DNA from 2 places in the Rouxiella chamberiensis genome. Region 2 is predicted to be linked to the other one. Evidence: predicted binding sites of a transcription regulator. Region 2 holds the regulator's gene; the other holds the start of a gene.
What was found. Region 2 encodes Fur, which represses iron uptake genes when iron is present. Its sites were predicted from a motif close to ATAATAATGAGAACNACTATCAA; they were not measured.
Positions count from the first base shown of each region.

Region 1: a site for Fur is predicted at 1,190-1,212, ahead of feoA (ferrous iron transporter A). Genes of this name have one in related genera too.

Region 1 is NZ_CP114058.1:4,001,147-4,004,567, reverse strand. It holds partial or broken gene O1V66_RS18595 (Tex family protein) at 1-1,024, shown strand, start outside; gene feoA (ferrous iron transporter A) at 1,278-1,481, shown strand; partial or broken gene feoB (Fe(2+) transporter permease subunit FeoB) at 1,543-3,421, shown strand, end outside.
Region 2 is NZ_CP114058.1:2,644,736-2,648,156, forward strand. It holds partial or broken gene ybfF (esterase) at 1-118, shown strand, start outside; gene ybfE (LexA regulated protein) at 400-696, shown strand; gene fldA (flavodoxin FldA) at 1,075-1,602, shown strand; gene fur (ferric iron uptake transcriptional regulator) at 1,883-2,329, shown strand; gene glnS (glutamine--tRNA ligase) at 2,485-3,421, opposite strand, start outside.

The DNA.
Region 1 (3,421 bases), 1.4 Mb from region 2:
TCAGTATCAGCACGACGTCAGCCAGAGTCTGCTGGCGAAGAAGCTGGACGCGGTCGTGGAAGACTGTGTGAACGCCGTTGGCGTAGACCTGAACACCGCCTCAGTGCCACTGTTGACTCGCGTTGCCGGATTAACCCGCATGATGGCGCAGAATATCGTTAACTGGCGTGATGAAAACGGCCAGTTCCGCAATCGTGAACAACTGCTGAAAGTCAGCCGTCTCGGCCCGAAAGCGTTCGAGCAGTGCGCGGGCTTCCTGCGCATCAATCACGGCGACAACCCGCTGGATGCCTCGACGGTTCACCCTGAAACCTATCCGGTAGTGCAGCGCATTCTGGCCGCGACCGAAATGGCGCTGAAAGACTTGATAGGCGACGCCAACGTGCTGCGCGGCCTGAAAGTCAGCGAGTTTGCCGACGCGCGTTTCGGCGTACCTACCGTGACCGACATCATCAAGGCGCTGGAGAAACCCGGGCACGATCCGCGTCCCGAGTTCAAGACCGCAACCTTTGCCGAAGGCGTCGAAACCATGAACGACCTGACGCCGGGTATGGTGCTGGAAGGCACGGTCACCAATGTCACCAACTTTGGTGCCTTTGTGGATATCGGCGTGCATCAGGATGGTCTGGTGCATATCTCGTCGCTGGCCAACAAGTTTGTCGAAGACCCGCATACCGTGGTGAAAACCGGCGATATCGTCAAGGTCAAAGTGATGGAAGTGGATCTCCAACGCAAGCGTATCGCGCTGACCATGCGGCTTGACGAGCAACCGGGCGAAGCCCCTGCGCGTCGAAGCAGCGCACCGTCAGCTCCGGCTGCCGGTAAAGGCCGTGACGCCCAGAAACGCGCCGCACCGGCCGCACCGGGTCGTGGCAACAGCAGTGCGGGTAACAATGCGATGGCCGATGCGCTCGCCGCGGCGGTTCGGCAAGAAAAAGTAAATCTCGCAGGGCGACACAGACCCTTTCTCCTGTATCGGCCCGATGCCGGGCAGCGAGGAGAGCATTACCGTTGCCTCGTTTAATTCGAATCATCGTCTGGACACAGGCGGTGATTTTTTTGCTTAAATTCCTTAATTTTTCCTGATTACTCGCCGAAATCTGCGCTGCGTCAATAATCTCTCCTCTTTCACGACTAGGATAGTCACCTCTCGAAACTACCCACACTATCACGCGAAAATCCGGCGGGAATGATTATTATTAACCTTATTATTCAATAAGTTAATAAGATTATTTTTTGCAGCCAGGTAGCCGGTGCCATCAGCAAGAGGATTCACCATGCAGTTTCTGACTCGGCGTAGCTACAAAATCATCGGTTTCTCCCGCGATATCAGCCCGAGTTATCGGCAAAAACTGCTGTCGCTCGGCATGTTGCCGGGCGCGGTGTTTAACGTTATGCGCGTGGCCCCGTTTGGCGATCCCCTGCATATCGAAACCTGCCGCACGCAGCTTGCCCTGCGAAAAAAGACCTGCTTTTCCTGAACCTCGAGCTGCAATCGCCGGGCAATGCTTCCACCCAGGGGCAGCCATCATGACTCTGTCGATGAAAACGCGTGGCCTCAAGCCGCTCACTGTGGGGCTGATTGGCAATCCGAATTCCGGCAAAACGACCCTGTTCAATCGTCTGACAGGCTTACAGCAGCGGGTCGGCAACTGGTCTGGAGTCACCGTCGAGCGCAAGGAGGGCCACTTTTCTACCGGCGCACATCGTGTGAAGCTGGTGGATCTGCCGGGCACCTATTCGCTGACCACGTTATCCCGCGAAACCTCGCTCGATGAGCAAATCGCCTGCCGCTATATTCTCGGCGACGACGCGGACATGCTTATCAATGTTATCGATGCCTCCAACCTCGAGCGCAATCTCTATCTCACGCTGCAACTGCTTGACCTGGGCGTGCCGTGCATCGTGGTACTGAACATGCTCGATATCGCCGCCTCGCGGCATATTAGTCTGGATATTCCAGAGCTTGCCCTGCAACTGGGGTGCCCGGTGATATCGCTGGTGGCGACCCGCGCCAAAGGGATCAATGCGCTGAAAAACGCCATCGACTCGCTGCCCGAGCCGCAACCCCTGCAACGCATCAATTATCCCCCGCGTTGATGCACGGCATGGTTGAACTCGCCGAAGCCATGCCCGAGCACCTTTCGAGACAGCGCCGCGACTGGCTGGCGATTCACATGCTCGAGGGCGACATTTTCAGCGCCGACCATGCCGGAAAGGCGCGTGACGGGTTGGCGCATGTGCAGGGCAAGCTGGCAGACAGCGGCATGTTTGACCTGCCACTGATTATCGCCGAAGCGCGTTTCACGGCCATCGTCACCCTGTGCGACGGCGTCAGTAAAACCCGGGACAGCACGCCGCATCGACTGACACAGAAACTGGACAGCATCGTCCTCAACCGCTTTCTCGGCATCCCCTTCTTTCTGCTGGTGATGTATCTGATGTTCGTGCTGGCCATAAATCTCGGCGGCGCGCTGAAACCCCTGTTTGAAATCGGTTCAACCACGATTTTTGTCGAGGGGATCCAGTGGCTGGGTTTCATGCTGCACTTTCCACTCTGGCTGACGCTGTTTCTGGCGCAGGGCGTGGGAGGCGGCATCTGCACGGTGATGCCGTTGATTCCGCAAATCGGCATGATGTATCTGTTTCTCGCGTTTCTTGAAGATTCCGGTTACATGGCGCGCGCCGCGTTTGTGGTGGACCGCTTAATGCAAACGCTGGGTCTGCCCGGCAAATCCTTTGTGCCGCTGGTAGTCGGTTTTGGCTGTAACGTGCCGTCGATCATGGGCGCAAGAACGCTCGAAGCGCCACGCGAAAGGTTGATTACCGTAATGATGGCGCCGTTTATGTCCTGCGGGGCAAGACTGGCTATTTTTGCGGTGTCTTCGGCGGCGTTTTTTGGTCGGCAGGGCGCGAGCATCGTGTTTTCGCTCTATCTGCTGGGCATTGTGGTCGCGGTGCTGACGGGGCTGCTCATGAAACATACGGTCGTGCGGGGTGAAGCATCGCCCTTTATCATGGAACTGCCGGTTTATCATGTTCCTCAGTGCAAAACCTTGCTGTTGCAGACCTGGCAGCGGTTGAAAGGTTTCATCCTGCGCGCGGGCCGCGTCATCGTGATTGCCTGCGTGCTGATTGGCGCGCTCAACAGTTTTTCACTCAAAGGCGACATCGCCACAAACATCAATGATTCGGCGCTGGCGAGCGTAAGCCGCGTATTGACTCCGCTGCTTTCCCCCTCGGCGTGCATCACGATAACTGGCAGGCTACGGTCGGCTTGATAACGGGCGCAATGGCGAAAGAAGTCGTTGTCGGCACCTTGAACACGCTGTACACCGCCGAACAACTCAAACAACGCCCTTTCAATCCGGCCGAATATCACCCTCTCGCCGCCCTTCGTGGCGCGGTAACGGCAACGAGT
Region 2 (3,421 bases):
CATTGCGCGGCAGTTCCCGCTGGCACGCGCCTATGTAGTGGCAGGCAGCGGACACTGGGTGCATGCCGAAAAGCCCGAGGCGGTTCTGCGCGCCATTCACCGCTTCATAGACGCCTGAGCGCCCTCTTGCGACCTGATTTACCGATAATGCCCCCGCGACTGTGCAAAAAAGGGCGAATCCTAATAACTTAGCTAATATTCAAGGTAGTTAGGCGTTGTGGAGGGATATACGCTAGGGTATGATTGCGCGCTGTAATTTTGCCCCTGCGCCGAGGCGTTTTTTCTCGGGCGTCTGAGGTAAATTGGGTTAGGGTTTGTTAACCCGAAATGTGTAACCATCTCATCTGAAAGGGCCTTGCGCCGCTTTTCGATGTAACTTCCCTAGTTGTACCGCTACCTATGGCAAAAGAACAACTGGATCGCACGACGCTCGATCTGTTCGCAGACGATCGCCGTCCGGGACGTCCAAAAACAAATCCGCTATCTCGCGATGAACAGCTTCGGATTAACAAGCGTAATCAGCTTCGCCGTGACAAAAACAACGGTTTACGTCGCGTCGAGTTGAAAATCAATGCCGAAGCCGTCGATGCGCTCAACAAGCTGGCGGAACAGCAAAATATCAGCCGTAGCGAGCTGATTGAACAGATGCTGCTGTCTCATCTGAACAATCAGCAAAGCTCGTCTTCGCACGACTGATTCGGGCGGGTAACTTTCCCGGTTACCCGCCGTTGCTGTCTCTCTTAGCCTTCGCTCGACGTTTGTCTGTCCTCTGCCTTGCCAAGTGCCATTCTATTTAACAAAACCCCTTACAGAACACACAAAGGCGATAACGCTCGGCCGATTTGCCCGATAAACTGTGCGTCATTAATTCCGGGCGTCATCAATCAGCGCGCGCAGGCACGTTTGCCGAGAGTGAACTATGCTGCAGAAGCGCTGACCGCCTAGTCAGGATACGTCGAGAATATGTTCTCGGCTCGCCGAGTTTGCTATCATCCTGCCTAAATTGACTCGCACGCCGCGGACGAACAAACAGACTCATTGAGTCCATTAAAGAACAAGAGGTTAGATAAGCTTATGGCAGTTGTAGGTATCTTCTTTGGTTCCGACACCGGAAACACCGAAAACATCGCAAAAATGATCCAGAAGCAGTTGGGTAAAGAGGTGGCCGACATTCAGGACATCGCCAAAAGCAGCAAGGAAGATTTGGAAAAATACGATATCCTGCTGCTCGGCATCCCAACCTGGTACTACGGTGAAGCACAGTGTGACTGGGACGACTTTTTCCCGACTTTGGAAGAGATAGATTTCGAAGGCAAACTGGTTGCGGTGTTCGGCTGTGGCGACCAGGAAGACTACGCGGAATATTTCTGTGATGCGATGGGTACCGTGCGTGACATCATCGAACCTCGCGGCGCAGTAATCGTAGGCCACTGGTCTACCGAAGGTTACGGTTATGAAGCGTCCAAAGGCATGGCGGATGACACGCATTTCATCGGTCTGGCTATCGATGAAGACCGTCAACCCGAGCTGACCAACGAACGCGTCGATGCCTGGGTGAAGCAGATTTCCGAAGAATTAAGCCTTGCAGAGATTATCGGTTAATCCCACACAAAGGCTAAGGCCCTGAAACGTTGAGGTTATTCGTGAAAGGGCCAAACTATCACTGAAATTAACAATTTAACGGCTTCAAAATTGTAAATTTCAGCCCGATCAAGGTACACTTAGAGTATCTGTTTTTATCATTCTACCCAAATTGGGTTTAAAACCTCTGGTCTTGCTACAAACCTTCGGGTCTGCTTAAAACCTTTGGATTAGAATGATGGTTGTAAACAGCCCACCGTTTTCATTAACGTGATTAGCATAGTGACAGGACTAAATCCGCATGACTGACAACAACACCGCACTGAAGAAAGCCGGCTTAAAAGTCACGCTTCCACGCCTGAAAATCCTGGAAGTGTTGCAAGCCCCGGCAGGTCATCACGTCAGTGCGGAAGATTTGTACAAAGAACTTATCGATATGGGCGAAGAAATTGGTCTGGCCACGGTTTACCGTGTTCTTAACCAGTTTGACGACGCCGGCATTGTTACCCGCCACAACTTTGAAGGCGGCAAGTCAGTGTTTGAACTGACCCAGCAGCATCACCATGATCACCTGATTTGCCTCGATTGCGGCCGCGTTATCGAATTCCGCGACGAGTACATCGAAGCGCGCCAGCGTGAAATTGCAAAACGTCACGGTATTAAATTAACCAACCACAGCCTGTATCTCTATGGTCATTGCGAAGACGGCAACTGCCTGGAAGATGAAACGCTGCACGGTAAAGGCTAATACCCTGCACCAGACGGGTTTTGAAGGAAAAGAACCTGCCTGTAAAAAAATGACCGCTGAAAAGCGGTTTTTTTGCCTTGCATCCTGCGCCCCGCCCGGAATAGCCAAAAAAATGCAGCCCTCGGGCTGCATTCTTGACGCCAGACGTGGACGTTTTACACGACCGGCTTGCTTTCCCAGTTGTCGCGCAGACCTACGGTGCGGTTAAACACCAGATGATCGGCACGGGAATACGTGCTGTCGGCGCAGAAATAGCCTTCGCGCTCGAACTGCTTGCTGACACCCGCCTCTGCATCCGCCAGACTTGGCTCGACATAGCCGTTGGCAATCACCAGCGATTCAGGGTTGATGGTGGTCAGGAAATCATCTGCCTGTGCCGGGTTTGCCACGCTGAAAAGACGATCATACAGGCGGAACTCGGCAGGCTTGCCTTCAGTTGCGGAAACCCAGTGGATCACGCCTTTTACCTTGCGGCCATCGGCTGGATCCCTGGAAAGCGTCTCGACATCGTAGCTGCAGAAGATGGTCGTCACATTGCCTTCGGCATCTTTCTCGATACGCTCGGCCTTGATGACATACGCGTTGCGCAGGCGAACTTCCTTGCCCAGCACCAGACGTTTGTACTGCTTGTTGGCTTCTTCGCGGAAATCGGCCTGATCGATAAAGATTTCAGCGGTGAACGGCACGTCACGCGATCCCATCTCCGGCTTGCTCGGATGGTTAGGCATGGAAACGTACTGCACGGCATCGCCGCTAAAGTTTTCGATGATCACTTTAACCGGATTGATAACCGCCATTGCACGCGGCGCGTTCTCGTTGAGATCGTCACGGATGCAGGATTCCAGCGCGGCCATCTCGACATTGTTGTCCTGCTTGGTCACGCCGATACGACGGCAGAATTCGCGAATGGAGGCTGCCGTGTAACCCCGGCGGCGCAGGCCTGAAACCGTTGGCATGCGCGGGTCGTCCCACCCTTCCACAATCTTCTCGGTCACCAGCAGGTTCAGCTTGCGCTTGGACATGATGGCATACTCGAGATTCAGACGAGAGAACTCGTACTGACGTGGATGACATGGAATAGTGATGTTATCC